DNA from 2 places in the Bacillus sp. NEB1478 genome. Region 1 is predicted to be linked to the other one. Evidence: a T-box and tRNA genes for the amino acid it is inferred to sense, from the RefSeq annotation. Region 1 holds a T-box; the other holds one or more tRNA genes.
What was found. A T-box is a leader RNA that pairs with one kind of tRNA and senses whether it is charged. The one in region 1 lies ahead of argS (arginine--tRNA ligase), so its partner is inferred to be a tRNA-Arg.
Positions count from the first base shown of each region.

Region 2: it encodes a tRNA-Arg, which carries the amino acid that the T-box ahead of argS (arginine--tRNA ligase) is inferred to sense. The anticodon was not compared.

Region 1 covers NZ_CP134049.1:1,962,024-1,972,025, reverse strand. The annotation lists gene msrA (peptide-methionine (S)-S-oxide reductase MsrA) at 1-465, shown strand, start outside; gene RGB74_RS09660 (MATE family efflux transporter) at 483-1,844, opposite strand; gene RGB74_RS09655 (Rho GTPase-activating protein) at 1,932-2,204, shown strand; T-box leader at 2,260-2,458, shown strand; gene argS (arginine--tRNA ligase) at 2,516-4,198, shown strand; gene RGB74_RS09645 (aminoglycoside phosphotransferase family protein) at 4,214-5,128, shown strand; gene rarD (EamA family transporter RarD) at 5,216-6,154, shown strand; gene RGB74_RS09635 (2-oxoglutarate dehydrogenase E1 component) at 6,329-9,184, shown strand; gene odhB (2-oxoglutarate dehydrogenase complex dihydrolipoyllysine-residue succinyltransferase) at 9,177-10,002, shown strand, end outside.
Region 2 covers NZ_CP134049.1:3,820,352-3,830,353, forward strand. The annotation lists gene RGB74_RS19500 (protein-arginine kinase McsB) at 1-307, opposite strand, end outside; gene RGB74_RS19505 (protein-arginine kinase activator protein McsA) at 311-844, opposite strand; gene RGB74_RS19510 (CtsR family transcriptional regulator) at 881-1,348, opposite strand; rRNA gene rrf (5S ribosomal RNA) at 2,073-2,188, opposite strand; rRNA gene RGB74_RS19520 (23S ribosomal RNA) at 2,277-5,213, opposite strand; tRNA gene RGB74_RS19525 (tRNA-Ala) at 5,460-5,535, opposite strand; tRNA gene RGB74_RS19530 (tRNA-Ile) at 5,558-5,634, opposite strand; rRNA gene RGB74_RS19535 (16S ribosomal RNA) at 5,724-7,273, opposite strand; tRNA gene RGB74_RS19540 (tRNA-Ala) at 7,401-7,476, opposite strand; tRNA gene RGB74_RS19545 (tRNA-Pro) at 7,498-7,574, opposite strand; tRNA gene RGB74_RS19550 (tRNA-Arg) at 7,582-7,658, opposite strand; tRNA gene RGB74_RS19555 (tRNA-Leu) at 7,666-7,754, opposite strand; tRNA gene RGB74_RS19560 (tRNA-Gly) at 7,772-7,846, opposite strand; tRNA gene RGB74_RS19565 (tRNA-Leu) at 7,872-7,955, opposite strand; tRNA gene RGB74_RS19570 (tRNA-Lys) at 7,964-8,039, opposite strand; tRNA gene RGB74_RS19575 (tRNA-Thr) at 8,048-8,123, opposite strand; tRNA gene RGB74_RS19580 (tRNA-Val) at 8,135-8,210, opposite strand; rRNA gene rrf (5S ribosomal RNA) at 8,226-8,341, opposite strand; rRNA gene RGB74_RS19590 (23S ribosomal RNA) at 8,485-10,002, opposite strand, start outside.

The sequences.
Region 1 (10,002 bases):
CATTTTATTAAAGAACATTGGGAAGATAAAAAGAAAAAAGAAGAAGTATTAAAAACACTAAACCCAATTCAATTTAATGTCACTCAAAATGATGCGACTGAACCTCCTTTTCAAAACGAATTTTGGAACCATACAGAAGAAGGGATCTATGTTGATATTGTCTCAGGAGAACCGCTTTTCAGCTCTCTTGATAAATTTGACAGCAGCTGCGGATGGCCGAGCTTCACAAAACCCGTTCGATCATCAAATGTTGATGAAAAAGAAGATCTTTCTCACGGCATGATACGAACAGAAGTTAGGAGTAAAGATGCTGATTCACACTTAGGGCATGTATTTACTGATGGTCCAAGAGAAAAAGGCGGATTGCGCTATTGCATCAATTCTGCCGCTTTACGTTTTATTCCAAGACAAAAATTAAAAGAAGAAGGCTATGAAGAATACGAAAAGCTTTTTGAAAATAAATAAACCAGCCACCGGCTGGTTTATTTTTGTTTAGATGAAGAAAAGGCGTGAGATTGTATATATTTAAGACGCAAAAATAAGATGATCGCTCCAGCAGATAATCCTGAAATAAGACCGATCCAATACCCATATGCACCGTGTGACGTATAATTTGCTAAATAATAACCGACAGGCAATCCAAGTACCCAATACGATATAAACGAGAGAAAAAAGGTTACATTGACATCCTTATATCCTCTTAGTGCACCTTGTATCGGAGCACCAATAGCATCTGCCAGCTGAAAAAATACAGCAAACCATAAAAAAGATTTGGTTAATTGTATAACATCTTTTTGATTGGAATAAATCCCTGCTACTTGTTCATCAAAGATAATTAACAGAGCAGAAAAGAGAACTGCAAATGAAAGAGCAGTAATGATTCCGATCGTGCTATATTGAGCTGCGTCTTTATACCGCTCTCCACCTACCTCAAATCCGACTGCGATTGTTAATGCCATTGCAATACTTAGAGGAATCATGTATAAAAATGAGGCAAAATTTAATGCTGCCTGGTGAGCAGCGATTGTAACAGTATTAAAATCACTCATCAATAAAGTTACGGCAGCAAAGATACTAACCTCAAAGAAAATAGAGAACCCAATTGGCACTCCTATTTTAAGCTGTGCTTTCCAAGATTTTAAAGAAGGTCTATAAACAGTTCTAAATATCTGATATTTCTTAAATGGTTCCACTTTAAACAAGAGTAAAATGGTAATAACCGCTGTTATCCAATAAGAAATAGATGTTGCAACACCTGCACCAATACCGCCAAGTTCAGGAAAACCTGCTTTACCAAAGATGAATAAGTAATTAAAGAAAGCGTTAACGGGTAAAGCAATAAGTGTGACGATCATTGTAATTCTAGTATGACCCAGCGCATCAATGAAAGACCGCAGTGCTCCATATATAAAGAGCGGTAAGATCCCAAAAGATAGGGCGATTAAATAACCCTTAGCAACTCGTTCAACTTCATGCTCCAGTGACATTAATTGCAGCACTGGGTCCAAAATGAAAAATCCAGCTAAGATAACGCAAATTGAAATCACAACTGCTAAATATACGGCTTGCGTCACAGCAATTGGTACATGCTTATTATTTCGGGCTCCTTCGAGCTGGGATACAATCGGAGTCAGCGCCATTAGAATACCATTTAGCCCAGTAAAGATCGGTACCCAGAGACTTGAGCCAATGGCAACACCAGCAAGTTGATTTGCACCTGAATGACCGCTCATTACTGTATCAAGAAAATTCATAGCATACAGGCCGAGCTGAGTAATTAAAACCGGTATGACCAAGAACAAAAATCGTTTATATTTTTCTTTTAACGTACTTGTTTGGAACATATTCATACTTCCTTTATTGTTTTAACCTGACAATTTAAGCTAATGCATTATATCATACTATTATGAAATATATACAAAGGAGCCATTATGAGTGTCCAATTTTTGTTTGAAGTAAATTCCGTTCAGCCTGGAAATTTCCCAAATGAAAAAACAGTCCAGGTCTCAGTGGAACTGATACATAAACAAAACGGGGAAACACTTTTTACAGGGATAATACCCGTAAAAGTAACAGAGCATGGAGTATTTGTCTCCGTCAATGCCATATCATCTGCATTCACATCGAAATACTTGCGTACAGAAACAATGTTTCGTTTAAAACGTTACATAAAAAGAATGAGAAATTACTTAGATTTTGATTAATTGGAATATGTTGACTTTTGTAGGGGCACCTCATATAATATGTTAAAAATATACATGAACATTTATGAAAAAGAGAGTAGACTGCATGCTTGTTTAAGCAAGCTGGGGACGATGGAAGCCTGGTACAATCTGCAGTTGAAACGCACTTTGGAAATGCTTTTCTGAATTCATAGGAAAAGCCGGGACTCCCGTTAAAAGTTTAAGCGGCCTTAATGGGCAATGAGAGTGGTACCGCGGATTAGTCCGCCTCTTCTATGTAAATAGAAGAGGCGTTTTTTTATTTACCGGATGTAAACTAGGAGGATGAAAAAATGAACGAGAAAAAGCAGTTTGCCATATTTCTAAAACAAAATATAAAAGATGAATTTAATGTAGAAGAAATTGAAGCATTAATCGAAAAACCAAAACAAATTCAACAAGGTGATTTGGCTTTTCCGTGCTTTCAAATAGCTAAAATTCACAAATGTCCTCCAAATAAAATTGCTCAGACATTAGCAGCTGGAGAGCTTCCAGAAACTTTCAGCAAAGTCGAAACGATCGGGGGCTATGTGAATATCTTTTTCAATAAAAAAAGAGTCGTTCACGGGTTGTTAACGAAAATTTTAACAGAAGATGATAAATTCGGCAGTCATACTTTAGGAAAAGAAAAAACGATAGTCATGGATTTATCTTCACCCAACATTGCTAAACCGTTCTCTATGGGACATCTCCGCTCGACCGTAATAGGTTCTTCTATAGCTGCAATCAGTGAAAAATGCGGCTATAAAACAATAAAAATAAACTATATTGGAGATTGGGGTACGCAATTCGGCAAATTAATTTCAGCCTATTTAAAGTGGGGGGACGAGTATGCAGTTAAAAAGAATCCTATTCCAGAACTGCTTTCACTTTACGTCCGCTTTCATGAAGAAGCAGAAAAAGACCCTGCTTTAAATGATGAAGGCAGAAAATGGTTTAAGAAATTGGAAGATGGCGACGAAAATGCGAGAGATTTATGGGTTTGGTTTAGAGAAGTTTCTCTAAAAGCATTTCAACAAATATATCAATTATTAAATGTGAACTTTGATTCATACAATGGTGAAGCTTTTTACAACGACAAAATGGAAAGTACAGTTAATCAATTAAAAAAGCTCAGCCTGTTGGAAGTATCGGAAGGAGCAGAAGTCGTAAGAGTAGGAGATGAACTACCTCCGTGTCTTATTAAGAAATCTGACGGTGCCACACTTTATGCGACACGTGATTTAACCGCAGCCATATATAGAAAGAATGTCTATGATTTTGATCATGCATTTTATGTTGTGGGACATGAACAATCTTTGCACTTTGAACAGGTAAAACGAGTGCTGTCCAAAATGAATTACAATTGGTCAAACGATATGGAGCACATCCCATTCGGACTAATTTTACAAAACGGAAAAAAGATGAGTACCAGAAAAGGAAAGACCGTCTTGTTGGAAAATGTACTCTTAGAGGCCATTAAACTTGCCGAAAAAAACATTAAAGAAAAGAACCCAGATTTGACGGATGTAGAAGAAGTAGCAAGACAAGTCGGGGTAGGAGCGGTAATCTTCCATGACTTGAAAAATGAGAAAGGAAACGATGTAGAATTTTCTCTCGATCAAATGCTGAAGTTCGAAGGTGACACAGGACCATATATTCAATATTCAGCCGCAAGAATACAAACATTATTAAGTAAAGGGAATTTTGACGGAAATCTGCCAGATAAAGTGTCAATTGAGGATGAAAGCTGGGAGTTAGTAATGGCGCTGAACGATTTTCCTGACATTGTTCATTCCGCGTTTAAACGAAGAGAGCCATCGGTAATTTCTAAATACGCTTTAAAGCTTGCACATAAATTCAATCATTATTATGGAAGTGTCAAAGTCTTGGGAAGTAATGAGGCTGCAGAAAGAATGGGATTATGTGCATGTATTCTCATTGTCTTAAAGGAAAGTTTACGATTGTTAGGTGTTCAAACTCCTCAAAAAATGTAAGGAAGGAACAAAATTATGAAAGAAATTAACTGGTCTCCTAAATTATCAAATTGGATTATTAGACATTCTGTTCTTTCAGATGTGAATTATATAGAGCAGCTTAAAGGAGCTACTTCATCCAAACTCTTTTTGATAACAGATAACAATAAAAAGAAAGCCGTCATTCGATTTTATACAAATCATGATTGGAACAACCGTGAACCAGATCTTGCTAAACATGAGGCATTTTCATTACAAACAGCAGAGGAAAGCTGCATTAACACTCCATCTCTATTTGCATATACGTATAACAATGATATTACACAGTATCCTGCTGTATTAATGAGCTATCTTCCTGGAGAGATCATCTTGCCCAAAAACGATAAATCTCAATGGCTTAAGGAGTTGGCAAATTTACTGGCTGATTTTCATAGAACAGCCAGCCACAAGCCATTTCCTTGGAGCTATTATCCTTATAATAAAATTGATTCCATAACCATTCCATCTTGGTCTAGACATACAAATGAGTTTAAAGAAACACTTGAACTAGTAAAATCTTATACCCCTCACTTCAATTCAGGATTTATTCATAGAGACTTCCACCCGGTTAATGTTATGTGGGAAAACGGAAAGGCAACCGGTATTGTTGATTGGCCAAATGCTTGCTATGGTCCAAAGGAAGTCGATATCGGGCATTGCCGATTAAATCTTGCATTGCTTTATGGAGTTGATGAGGCTGCTTTATTTTTAAACTATTATAAAGAAAGTTCACAAATAGAGATTCCTGATCAATCCTATTGGGATTTCATAACTTTATTGGACAGTCTCCCGGACCCGGGTGTTTATGAACCATGGGTTGATTTTGGAATAGGCGGTTTAACTGATGATTTAATTAAAGAGCGGTGGGATACTTACTTTACTACCATTCATAAAGAAATTTTAAGATCCTAATGTTTTCAGTTTACTTTTCTGGTAAATTCCTAACATTCCGTTATATAATCTTATAATCTTAAACCCAATCGGAATCGAGGGAAATCGATGAAAACATTAAATGAACAAACAAAAGGAATATGGTATGCTGCGATCTCTTATTTAATATGGGGATTCCTACCGCTTTATTGGAAGCCATTGAATATGGTAGGGTCTGGAGAAATATTAGCACATCGGATCTTTTGGTCATTCGTATTAATGGTAGCCGTAATGTTTTTATTAAAAAGAACAAAAGGTCTTAAGAGAGATTTTATTCTGCTTTTTTCGAGTAAAAAACAATTTCTTTCCGTTTTTATTGCTTCATTATTAATAAGCGGAAATTGGCTTTTGTACATTTGGGCTGTAAATGCTAACCATGTAGTCGAAGCTAGCTTAGGTTATTATATTAATCCTCTTGTGAATGTCGTTTTAGGAATGCTCGTACTAAATGAACGACTAAACAGCTGGCAGCTTACTTCATTTGTAATCGCTGCTTGCGGTGTTTTCTTATTAACTTGGCAATACGGAAAATTTCCTTGGGTAGCTGTATCATTAGCTCTCTCTTTTGGCTTATACGGACTTGCAAAGAAGTTAGGGAGTTTTGACTCTTTAACTGGATTAACATTTGAAACGATGTTCGTTGTGCCTTTAGCGTTTATTTATTTAGCAATTATCGAATGGAGTGGTACAGGTTCTTTCATAATGGGAGGATTGAATACAACCATTTTATTATGGGGAGCTGGACTAGTAACTGCCGTCCCGCTAATATGTTTTGCACAAGGCGTTAAGAGGATCACGATGACCATGACTGGTTTCCTGCAATACATTGCTCCAACGATTATGCTGCTTCTCGGTGTATTCCTTTATCACGAAACTTTTTCGGTCATTCATTTAATTTCCTTTACTTTAATTTGGGTGGCACTCCTTATATTTACTATAAGTAAAACAAAATGGGCAAATTATCTTATAAATCGTAAAAAACAAAATTCACTTTCTGCGAAAATATAGTATAATGGCAATTGACCATTGCTTACAGATGAAACCTTATCCAGGATAAGGTTCTTTCCGTTCATTGTTTGACAGCGCTTTAAATAGGGAAAAATTTAAGGACGTTATCATCATGAATCACCTGTTAACAGCAACAGCACAATACTCACAAAAGGAAGCAGGAGGGAACAAAAGATGAGTCATCAACGTTCCAAATCAGAAAATCCTTGGCAAGGACTGAATGGTCCAAATCTGGCTTATGTCCTTGAACTATATGACCAATATAGAGTGGATCCGGAATCTGTTGACAGTTCATTCAAAGAAAAGTTTGATGCTTGGGGAGCTCCAAGTGAAGGTTCAGCTCAAGAACCTGCTGCACAGAATCTTGATGGAATGAATTTAGAAAAATTAGCAGCGGCCTATAAGCTTGCGGAAAACATACGCACATACGGACATTTAGCAGCTAACGTATATCCAGTTGGAGAATTTCCAAAAGACATTCACCATATTGACCCGAAAGAATTCGACTTAACTATTGAAGATTTGAAAGCGATACCACCTTCCTTTATTTGGAAAGAAGCGCCATCCTCAGTGAACAACGGGTGGGAAGCGATTCAAATGCTCCAGGAAGTGTACACAAAAAACATTTCTTATGAGTTTAGCCATGTCCATGAAACTGAAGAACGCCAATGGCTGAACACAATGGTAGAAACGAGTCAACATTATCCTGATTTTTCAGCTGACGAGAAGAAAGAACTGCTTTACAGACTTTCGGAAGTGGAAGGATTTGAAAAATTCCTTCATAAAACATTTGTTGGTCAAAAGCGTTTTTCAATTGAAGGCGTAGATATGCTTGTACCTATGTTGGACGAAGCAGCAAAAGAAGGAGCTCGAGATGGTGCCGAACACGCACTTATCGGGATGGCTCACCGTGGACGTCTTAATGTCTTAGCACATGTTCTCGGTAAACCGCTGGAATTAATCTTTTCTGAATTCCACCATTCACCGAACAAAGAACTTGTTCCTTCAGAAGGTTCAAGAGGAATCAATTTTGGATGGACTGGTGACGTTAAGTATCACTTAGGAGCTAGCCGTACGATCGAAGCTGCCAAAGCACAAAAAATTAAAATCTCATTGGCTAACAATCCTAGTCATTTAGAATACGTAGACCCAGTAGTAGAAGGATATACAAGAGCTGCGCAAGAAAAGCGAGACAGCAAAGGCTATCCAGTACAAGATACTTCTAAAGCTTTAGCAATCCTTATCCATGGTGATGCAGCATTCCCTGGTGAAGGAATCGTTGCAGAGACGCTTAACTTAAGCCGTTTAAAAGGTTATCAAACAGGCGGGACACTTCATATCATTGCAAATAACTTGATCGGCTTCACGACAGACAGCAGCGACTCTCGTTCAACGAAATATGCGAGTGACCTTGCAAAAGGTTTTGAAATTCCTATCATTCATGTAAATGCAGATGATCCTGAAGCATGTATTGCGGCAGTTCGTCTAGCTTATGCATATCGTAAACGTTTCCAAAAAGACGTTTTAATTGACCTTATCGGCTACCGACGTTTTGGACATAACGAAATGGATGATCCTTCTGCAACTCAGCCAAAGCTTTACAAACAAGTAAACAGTCATGCGACAGTTCGTACTTTATACGCGCAGCAGCTTGTGAAAGATGGCTCATTAACAGAAGAAAAAGTTAAATCCATTGAAGATGAAGTGTTATCGAAGCATCAAACAGAATATGATAAAGTTCAAGGCAGAAAAGAAAAGTTCAGATTAGAAGATACTAGACTTCCAGAACCATTATCAAAAGCACTTCCTGATATCGATACCACAATGCCAGTATCTGAACTTCAGGAATTAACGGAAAAGATGTTGACTTGGCCAGAAAACTTTAATGTATATCCTAAAATCAAGCGAATTCTAGAACGCAGACGCAAAGCATTTCAAGATGAAAAAATTGATTGGGGAATGGCAGAATCTCTAGCATTTGCATCCATATTAAAAGATGGAACACCGATTCGAATTACAGGTCAAGATTCTGAGCGCGGAACGTTTGCACAGAGACATCTTGTACTCAATGACAGCGAAAACGGTAAAAAATTCTCGCCGCTTCATGGTATAGACGATATTAATGTATCATTTGCTATTCATAACAGCCCGCTCTCTGAATCTTCAGTAGTTGGCTTTGAATACGGATATAACGTTTTTGCACCAGAGACCCTTGTAATATGGGAAGCTCAATATGGTGACTTCGCTAACGTATCACAAGTATTGTTCGACCAGTTCCTCTCAGCAGGTCGTGCGAAATGGGGACAAAAATCGGGAATGGTTCTTCTTTTACCACATGGATATGAAGGACAAGGGCCTGAGCATTCAAGTGCCCGCTTAGAACGTTTCTTGCAGCTAGGTGCGGAAAACAACTGGACTGTTGCAAACGTAACTACTGCATCTCAATATTTCCATCTTTTAAGACGTCAAGCGAAGCTTCTTTCAATGGATGAAGTACGTCCATTAGTTGTAATGACTCCTAAGAGTTTACTTCGTGATGCGAAAGTCGCATCTGTTGCTGAAAACTTTGAAAATGACCATTTCAAACCATTATTTGAGCAGCAGGGTCTTGGCAAGGAAAAAGAGAAAGTGAAAAAAATCTTGTTATGTTCTGGTAAAATTGCGATTGATCTTGAAAAAGCACTAGAGCAGGATCAAATCGAAAGAACAGAATTGCATATTGTTCGTGTAGAACAAATCTATCCGTTCCCGGAAGAAGAAATGAATGCACTTTTAAAAGAATACCCGAATGTAGAAGATTTGATCTGGGTCCAAGAAGAACCTAAAAATATGGGATCTTGGCTTTACATTGAACCTAAACTTCGTGCTGTAGCGCCAAATGGTGTACATGTTTCTTATATTGGCCGACAAGAACGTTCAAGTACCGCTGGCGGAGAGCCTGACATTTATAAAAAAGAACAAGAACAAATCATCCAAACATCGTTAGCAATAGACATTCAATCGCGAGAGGGAGGCCGTGAACATGTTTGAAGTTAAAGTTCCGGAATTAGCCGAATCAATTTCAGAAGGTACAGTTGCACAGTGGCTAAAAAAAGAAGGTGAAGCAGTTGTTAAAGGTGAAGACTTAGTCGAATTAGAAACGGACAAAGTCAACATCGAAATAAGTGCAGAACGAGATGGAGTTCTAAAAAGCATTCAAGTTCAGCCTGGCGACACTGTATCAGTTGGAGACGTAATCGCTATGATCGCTGATAGCGGAGCAGCTGAGACTGAAAGTACTTCAGAAGAAAAAACCGAAGCACAGCCGAAAGAAGAAGCTGCTCAAAAACAAGAACCAACTGCTGCAAAGGAAGAAACAGAAGAAACTAAAGCTGCTGATCGTCCGATCGCATCTCCAGCAGCTCGTAAACTTGCAAGAGAAAAAGGAATCGATCTTACAGAAGTTTCTACTCGTGATCCACTTGGACGAGTTCGTACAGAAGACGTAAAGCGTCATTCTGAAAGTCCAAGTGAAAAATCCGCTCCAAGCACTTCTAAGCCAGCAGCACAGCAAACAAAAGCTGCTGAACCAGTAAATCCGGACAAACCTGTTGAACGTGTGAAAATGTCACGCAGACGCCAAACGATCGCTAAACGTCTAGTTGAAGCACAGCAAACGGCTGCAATGCTAACAACATTTAACGAAGTAGATATGACTGCGATCAATGAAGTTCGTGCTCGCAGAAAAGACAAGTTCTTTGAACAAAATGGTGTTAAATTAGGTTATATGTCGTTCTTTACGAAAGCTGTTGTAGGAGCACTTAAAAAATTCCCTGCTGTAAATGCAGAAATCCAAGGCGACGAAATGG
Region 2 (10,002 bases), 1.9 Mb from region 1:
CTTGTTCGGCTAAATTTGGGCTAATTAGATGTTTCTCAACAAGTACCCTTTTTTCGAGCGGTTTTAACTCTTCCATCATCAGCATTTCCAAATTTTCAGTTTCACTAACCTCATTTTTCTCATTTATGCATTTAGAAATTTCATCAATAACTTGATGTGCTGATTCTTTATCAGCTGCTATTGGGAAAACAAATTGCTGCAGATTTCTCGCGAGCCGGACACGGCTGCTAAGAACAATGTCTGACTCAGGACCCTCTCTTTTCATCCAGGGACTAATCGCGTCTCTGATAAAACGTTCCAAGGACATAGTCTACGTATCCCTCCCCTGCTGAAGGCGCTGCTCAATCTGCCTGATCTCATCTCTTGTTTCGGCAGCCTTTTCAAATTCCTCATTTAATATATACTGCTGCATAGCTTGCTTTAATTGCTGAAGCTGCTTTTTTTCGTGAATACTGTTTCCTGCTCGTTTAGGTATTTTTCCGGCATGCAATGTATTACCGCCATGAACCCTTTTGAAAATAGGATTTAATCTGGATTCAAAAGCTTTATAACAATGATCACATCCAAATCTCCCAATTTTCGCAAACTGATAGTAACTCATTCCGCATTTATCACAAGCGAGTGTCGGAGGAATGAAGTTAGATGACGGCGTGTTCGGAACATGTCCATCACCGTGTAAAAGACCAGAAAGCAACTGGTGGATTGAAAATGAATTCGAGCCTGGCAGGATTTCTCCTTTTTCTTTAGCACAATGTTCACATATATGAAATTCGGTTTTCTCGCCATTAATTATCTTTGTAAAATGCAATGAAGCTTCTCTCTCATGGCACTCTTCACAAATCATTCTTCTCCCTCCTTTTATATAGAATGAAAAAAAGGGCTATCTGGTTCGATATTTTAAAGTTTTTATCATTGCTTTTAAAAGTTCTGCACGTAATTCATCTCTGTCTGGAAGATTAAGTCTAAGTATAGAGCGATCCATAACACTAAGCATAAGCCTTGCTTCACGCTCTTTCACGATGTCTTCTTCCAGCAATCTCTTAATTACATTTTCTGCGTTGCCTTGTGATATCCTTTCACCAATTAAAATCGTTAATTGGTCAATTAAATGAGCGGAGCTTTCCGTACGGACTTTCATGATCCGTATGTATCCGCCCCCACCTCTTTTACTTTCCACGATAAAGCCTTTTTCAACCGTAAATCTTGTATTAATTACATAGTTAATTTGAGAAGGTACGCACTGAAACCTTTCAGCAATATCTGTCCGTTTAATTTCAATAGACATATCATTAGTACCTGAAAGAATTTGTTTTAAATAATTTTCAATAACGTCCGAAATATTTCTCATTTCCCCTCCCCCTTCTGACTTTGACTAACTTTGACTATAGATATATTATAGCCTGTGAAAATAATAAAATGCAAATAATCTCATGTGACCATTATTACCCCTTCCAGCCGCCTCTAACCTGTATGATTCTGTCGAAAATCGGAGTAATGACTATGGCAGAGAATGGCGTAGCGATTTTGAAGTGAAAATGAAGTGAATTTGATGCGAGTTTGAAGCGAGTTTGAATGCGAATTTTGTTGAATCATGTCGGTTCGTGGTTAAATTCAAATTTACGTGGATATAACGGTGTTTTTCGTGGAATTATGATCCCTGACTGGTGGAATTATTGGCGATTACCGTGGAATTATGGAGTGGCGGGCGCGCTTTTAGGGATTTGTGAAGAGGTGTTTTTATAAGGTTGGAAGATGGAAGGGTCCATCTTCTTCCTTTTTGGTCTTATTTTTTAACGTTTTTTTGCTTTTTTGACCGGAATTTACTTATAAAGAGGAAAAAGAAGATGGATATCTTCAACCATCTTCCTCGTTTTGGTTCACTTTTTGGCTCTATGCTTAATAATCCCACAATTTGCTTTGACAATCTCACACTTTTTGGATCAAATCCCACAGTTTTTCATGAGATACTCGCGAACCAACATCAATCGACAAAAAGAGAAGATGGATCTTGGCTATCTTCTACCATTTCAAAACAAAAAAAGAAGATGGATTTTCATCCATCTTCCTCATTTGCTCAGCGACGTCCTACTCTAACAGGGGGAGACCCCCAACTACCATCGGCGCTGAAGAGCTTAACTTCCGTGTTCGGTATGGGAACGGGTGTGACCTCTTCGCCATCATCACTGAACCTATCATGACGTTAACCATGATTTATTGGGTTTGAGAGTATGTTCTCTCAAAACTAGATACGACGTTTCCAAACGTTATGCTTTTTTAAGGATAAGCCCTCGACCGATTAGTATCTGTCAGCTCCACGTGTCGCCACGCTTCCACACCAGACCTATCAACCTCATCATCTCTAAGGGGTCTTACTCACTTGACGTGATGGGAAATCTCATCTTGAGGGGGGCTTCATGCTTAGATGCTTTCAGCACTTATCCCGTCCACACGTAGCTACCCAGCTATGCCCCTGGCGGAACAACTGGTACACCAGCGGTGTGTCCATCCCGGTCCTCTCGTACTAAGGACAGCTCCTCTCAAATTTCCTGCGCCCGCGACGGATAGGGACCGAACTGTCTCACGACGTTCTGAACCCAGCTCGCGTACCGCTTTAATGGGCGAACAGCCCAACCCTTGGGACCTACTTCAGCCCCAGGATGCGATGAGCCGACATCGAGGTGCCAAACCTCCCCGTCGATGTGGACTCTTGGGGGAGATAAGCCTGTTATCCCCAGGGTAGCTTTTATCCGTTGAGCGATGGCCCTTCCATGCGGAACCACCGGATCACTAAGCCCGACTTTCGTCCCTGCTCGACTTGTAGGTCTCGCAGTCAAGCTCCCTTGTGCCTTTACACTCTGCGAATGATTTCCAACCATTCTGAGGGAACCTTTGGGCGCCTCCGTTACTGTTTAGGAGGCGACCGCCCCAGTCAAACTGCCCACCTGACACTGTCTCTGAACCGGATCACGGTTCTAGGTTAGAATTTCAATACAGCCAGGGTAGTATCCCACCGACGCCTCCACCGAAGCTGGCGCTCCGGCTTCTCAGGCTCCTACCTATCCTGTACAAGCTGTACCAAAATCCAATATCAAGTTGCAGTAAAGCTCCATGGGGTCTTTCCGTCCTGTCGCGGGTAACCTGCATCTTCACAGGTACTATAATTTCACCGGGTCTCTCGTTGAGACAGTATCCAAGTCGTTACACCTTTCGTGCGGGTCGGAACTTACCCGACAAGGAATTTCGCTACCTTAGGACCGTTATAGTTACGGCCGCCGTTTACTGGGGCTTCAATTCAGAGCTTCTCCTAAAAGGATAACCCCTCCTCTTAACCTTCCAGCACCGGGCAGGTGTCAGCCCCTATACTTCACCTTGCGGTTTCGCAGAGACCTGTGTTTTTGCTAAACAGTCGCTTGGATCTATTCACTGCGGCTCTCTCGGGCGATAAACCCTATCAGAGCACCCCTTCTCCCGAAGTTACGGGGTCATTTTGCCGAGTTCCTTAACGAGAGTTCTCCCGATCATCTTAGGATTCTCTCCTCGCCTACCTGTGTCGGTTTGCGGTACGGGCACATCTTTCCTCACTAGAGGCTTTTCTTGGCAGTGTAGGATCAGGGACTTCGGTACTAAATTTCCCTCGCCATCACAGCTCAGCCTTCACGTTGGACGGATTTGCCTATCCAACAGCCTAACTGCTTAGACGCACTATTCCATCAGTGCGCTCACCCTACCTTACTGCGTCCCCCCATCGTTCAAACGGAAAGGAAGTGGTACAGGAATATCAACCTGTTATCCATCGCCTACGCTTTTCAGCCTCGGCTTAGGCCCCGACTAACCCTGAGCGGACGAGCCTTCCTCAGGAAACCTTAGGCTTTCGATGGACAAGATTCTCACTTGTCTTTCGCTACTCATACCGGCATTCTCACTTCAAAGCGCTCCACCAGTCCTTCCGGTCTGACTTCGCTGCACTTCGAACGCTCCCCTACCCCTGTACCATACGGTACAAGCCATAGCTTCGGTGATACGTTTAGCCCCGTTACATTTTCGGCGCAGAGTCACTCGACCAGTGAGCTATTACGCACTCTTTAAATGGTGGCTGCTTCTAAGCCAACATCCTGGTTGTCTGGGCAACTCCACATCCTTTGCCACTTAACGTATACTTTGGGACCTTAGCTGATGGTCTGGGCTGTTTCCCTTTTGACTACGGATCTTATCACTCGCAGTCTGACTCCCGCGGATAATTCTCTGGCATTCGGAGTTTGACTGAATTCGGTAACCCTGTGGGGGCCCCTAGTCCAATCAGTGCTCTACCTCCAGGAATCTTGCCGCGAGGCTAGCCCTAAAGCTATTTCGGGGAGAACCAGCTATCTCCGTGTTCGATTGGCATTTCACCCCTACCCACACCTCATCCCCGCACTTTTCAACGTGCGTGGGTTCGGGCCTCCATTCAGTGTTACCTGAACTTCACCCTGGACATGGGTAGATCACACGGTTTCGGGTCTACGACCACGTACTATGTCGCCCTATTCAGACTCGCTTTCGCTGCGGCTCCGTCTATTCAACTTAACCTTGCACGGGATCGTAACTCGCCGGTTCATTCTACAAAAGGCACGCCGTCACCCGTTAATGGGCTCCGACTACTTGTAGGCACACGGTTTCAGGATCTATTTCACTCCCCTTCCGGGGTGCTTTTCACCTTTCCCTCACGGTACTGGTTCACTATCGGTCACTAGGGAGTATTTAGCCTTGGGAGATGGTCCTCCCGGATTCCGACGGGGTTTCACGTGTCCCGCCGTACTCAGGATCCACTCTGGAGGGAACGAAGTTTCAGCTACAGGGCTGTTACCTTCTTCGGCTGGCCTTTCCAGACCACTTCACCTACCTCGTTCCTTTGTAACTCCGTATAGAGTGTCCTACAACCCCAGAGGGCAAGCCCTCTGGTTTGGGCTGATTCCGTTTCGCTCGCCGCTACTCAGGAAATCGCATTTGCTTTCTCTTCCTCCGGGTACTTAGATGTTTCAGTTCCCCGGGTCTGCCTTCTCATACCCTATGTATTCAGATATGGATACCATCCCATTACGGATGGTGGGTTCCCCCATTCGGAAATCCCCGGATCAATGCTTACTTACAGCTCCCCGAGGCATATCGGTGTTCGTCCCGTCCTTCTTCGGCTCCTAGTGCCAAGGCATCCACCGTGCGCCCTTTCTAGCTTAACCTTATATTGATGTTTGATAAGCATCGAATCTCTTCGTTGACTTCGTCTTTCCGGTGCTCATGTATCGAAACACACTCCGCTCCTTCAAGACTTTGTCGCCTCGATCTTCTCGCTTCTGAAACATCAAACAGTTCTTGCTTGGCGCAGATAAATAATATATATCTGCCTTGCATATTGTTTGGATGTCGATATCTAGTTTTCAAAGAACATAAAACCATTAAAAAAGGCATCATCGTAAGATGTGCAATGGTGGAGCTTAGCGGGATCGAACCGCTGACCTCCTGCGTGCAAGGCAGGCGCTCTCCCAGCTGAGCTAAAGCCCCAAATGTTTGGGTTTTATAAAAATGGTGGGCCTAAATGGACTCGAACCATCGACCTCACGCTTATCAGGCGTGCGCTCTAACCAGCTGAGCTATAGGCCCATAAAGGAATGTTGAAGTTCCTTCAAAACTGAACAAAAGAAGAATAGGCGTACTTACGAAACAGACTAGCTGTCTCATAATCTCCATAGAAAGGAGGTGATCCAGCCGCACCTTCCGATACGGCTACCTTGTTACGACTTCACCCCAATCATCTGTCCCACCTTCGGCGGCTGGCTCCCAAAAGGGTTACCCCACCGACTTCGGGTGTTACAAACTCTCGTGGTGTGACGGGCGGTGTGTACAAGGCCCGGGAACGTATTCACCGCGGCATGCTGATCCGCGATTACTAGCAATTCCGGCTTCATGTAGGCGAGTTGCAGCCTACAATCCGAACTGAGAGTGGCTTTTTGGGATTGGCTTGGCCTCGCGGCTTCGCAACCCTTTGTACCACCCATTGTAGCACGTGTGTAGCCCAGGTCATAAGGGGCATGATGATTTGACGTCATCCCCACCTTCCTCCGGTTTGTCACCGGCAGTCACCTTAGAGTGCCCAACTGAATGCTGGCAACTAAGGTCAAGGGTTGCGCTCGTTGCGGGACTTAACCCAACATCTCACGACACGAGCTGACGACAACCATGCACCACCTGTCACTCTGTCCCCCGAAGGGGAAAGCTCTATCTCTAGAGTGGTCAGAGGATGTCAAGACCTGGTAAGGTTCTTCGCGTTGCTTCGAATTAAACCACATGCTCCACTGCTTGTGCGGGCCCCCGTCAATTCCTTTGAGTTTCAACCTTGCGGTCGTACTCCCCAGGCGGAGTGCTTAATGTGTTAACTTCAGCACTGAGGGTGGAACCCCCCAACACCTAGCACTCATCGTTTACGGCGTGGACTACCAGGGTATCTAATCCTGTTTGCTCCCCACGCTTTCGCGCCTCAGCGTCAGTTACAGGCCAAAAAGCCGCCTTCGCCACTGGTGTTCCTCCACATCTCTACGCATTTCACCGCTACACGTGGAATTCCACTTTTCTCTCCTGCACTCAAGTCTCCCAGTTTCCAATGACCCTCCACGGTTGAGCCGTGGGCTTTCACATCAGACTTAAGAGACCGCCTGCGCGCGCTTTACGCCCAATAATTCCGGATAACGCTTGCCACCTACGTATTACCGCGGCTGCTGGCACGTAGTTAGCCGTGGCTTTCTGGTTAGGTACCGTCAAGGTACGAGCAGTTACTCTCGTACTTGTTCTTCTCTAACAACAGAGCTTTACGACCCGAAGGCCTTCATCGCTCACGCGGCGTTGCTCGGTCAGGCTTTCGCCCATTGCCGAAGATTCCCTACTGCTGCCTCCCGTAGGAGTCTGGGCCGTGTCTCAGTCCCAGTGTGGCCGATCACCCTCTCAGGTCGGCTACGCATCGTCGCCTTGGTGAGCCGTTACCTCACCAACTAGCTAATGCGCCGCGGGCTCATCTGTAAGTGTCAGCCGAAACCGACTTTCAAAAAGAAGAAATGCTTCTTCTCTTGTTATCCGGTATTAGCCCCGGTTTCCCGGAGTTATCCCCGTCTTACAGGCAGATTACCCACGTGTTACTCACCCGTCCGCCGCTAAATCAGAGGAGCAAGCTCCTCTTCATTCGCTCGACTTGCATGTATTAGGCACGCCGCCAGCGTTCATCCTGAGCCAGGATCAAACTCTCCATAAAAGTGTTTGTCTTGCTCGTTTTTAAAACTGACGGAATTAATTCTTAATTCCTTACCTATTTCTTTTGTTCAGTTTTCAAAGAACTTTTAAGCATTAAAAAAGAAAATGTCAGAAACATTTTCTGAAAATGGTGGAGCTTAGCGGGATCGAACCGCTGACCTCCTGCGTGCAAGGCAGGCGCTCTCCCAGCTGAGCTAAAGCCCCAAATAACTTATACAGTTATAATGGTCGGGAAGACAGGATTTGAACCTGCGACCCCCTGGTCCCAAACCAGGTGCTCTACCAAGCTGAGCCACTTCCCGTAAAACATGGCGCGCCCTGAGAGATTCGAACTCCCGACCTTTTGATTCGTAGTCAAACACTCTATCCAGCTGAGCTAAGGGCGCATGTATGTGGTGCCGAGGACCGGAATCGAACCGGTACGGTAGTCACCTACCGCAGGATTTTAAGTCCTGTGCGTCTGCCAGTTCCGCCACCCCGGCACATACATAAATAAATCTGGAGCGGAAGACGGGATTCGAACCCGCGACCCCAACCTTGGCAAGGTTGTATTCTACCACTGAACTACTTCCGCGTATATTTAATTTTAAAAAGGAAATTGGTGCGGGTGAAGGGACTCGAACCCCCACGTCAAAGACACTAGATCCTAAGTCTAGCGCGTCTGCCAATTCCGCCACACCCGCGTTAAAAATGGTGAGCCATGAAGGATTCGAACCTTCGACCCTCTGATTAAAAGTCAGATGCTCTACCAACTGAGCTAATGGCTCTTGCAAAATGGTGCCGGCTAGAGGACTTGAACCCCCAACCTACTGATTACAAGTCAGTTGCTCTACCAATTGAGCTAAACCGGCAAGTAAGTAAATGGTGGAGGATGACGGGTTCGAACCGCCGACCCCCTGCTTGTAAGGCAGGTGCTCTCCCAGCTGAGCTAATCCTCCATATAAAATTATCTAGCCTAGCGATGTCCTACTCTAACAGGGGGAGACCCCCAACTACCATCGGCGCTGAAGAGCTTAACTTCCGTGTTCGGTATGGGAACGGGTGTGACCTCTTCGCCATCATCACTAGACCAGAAAGCGAGTTTTTTATCTCGACAAGATAAAATTATACTCTATAAATTTGATTAATGCAAGAGATTTTTTATTGATTTTTGATCAATATGTATGTTCTCTCAAAACTAGATACGACGTTTCCAAACGTTATGCTTTTTTTAAGGATAAGCCCTCGACCGATTAGTATCTGTCAGCTCCACGTGTCGCCACGCTTCCACACCAGACCTATCAACCTCATCATCTCTAAGGGGTCTTACTCACTTGACGTGATGGGAAATCTCATCTTGAGGGGGGCTTCATGCTTAGATGCTTTCAGCACTTATCCCGTCCACACGTAGCTACCCAGCTATGCCCCTGGCGGAACAACTGGTACACCAGCGGTGTGTCCATCCCGGTCCTCTCGTACTAAGGACAGCTCCTCTCAAATTTCCTGCGCCCGCGACGGATAGGGACCGAACTGTCTCACGACGTTCTGAACCCAGCTCGCGTACCGCTTTAATGGGCGAACAGCCCAACCCTTGGGACCTACTTCAGCCCCAGGATGCGATGAGCCGACATCGAGGTGCCAAACCTCCCCGTCGATGTGGACTCTTGGGGGAGATAAGCCTGTTATCCCCAGGGTAGCTTTTATCCGTTGAGCGATGGCCCTTCCATGCGGAACCACCGGATCACTAAGCCCGACTTTCGTCCCTGCTCGACTTGTAGGTCTCGCAGTCAAGCTCCCTTGTGCCTTTACACTCTGCGAATGATTTCCAACCATTCTGAGGGAACCTTTGGGCGCCTCCGTTACTGTTTAGGAGGCGACCGCCCCAGTCAAACTGCCCACCTGACACTGTCTCTGAACCGGATCACGGTTCTAGGTTAGAATTTCAATACAGCCAGGGTAGTATCCCACCGACGCCTCCACCGAAGCTGGCGCTCCGGCTTCTCAGGCTCCTACCTATCCTGTACAAGCTGTACCAAAATCCAATATCAAGTTGCAGTAAAGCTCCATGGGGTCTTTCCGTCCTGTCGCGGGTAACCTGCATCTTCACAGGTACTATAATTTCACCGGGTCTCTCGTTGAGACAGTATCCAAGTCGTTACACCTTTCGTGCGGGTCGGAACTTACCCGACAAGGAATTTCGCTACCTTAGGACCGTTATAGTTACGGCCGCCGTTTACTGGGGCTTCAATTCAGAGCTTCTCCTAAAAGGATAACCCCTCCTCTTAACCTTCCAGCACCGGGCAGGTGTCAGCCCCTATACTTCACCTTGCGGTTTCGCAGAGACCTGTGTTTTTGCTAAACAGTCGCTTGGATCTATTCACTGCGGCTCTCTCGGGCGATAAACCCTATCAGAGCACCCCTTCTCCCGAAGTTACGGGGTCATTTTGCCGAGTTCCTTAACGAGAGTTCTCCCGATCATCTTAGGATTCTCTCCTCGCCTACCTGTGTCGGTTTGCGGTACGGGCACATCTTTCCTCACTAGAGGCTTTTCTTGGCAGTGTAGGATCAGGGACTTCGGTACTAAATTTCCCTCGCCATCACAGCTCAGCCTTCACGTTGGACGGATTTGCCTATCCAACAGCCTAACTGCTTAGACGCACTATTCCATCAGTGCGCTCACCCTACCTTACTGCGTCCCCCCATCGTTCAAACGGAAAGGAAGTGGTACAGGAATATCAACCTGTTATCCAT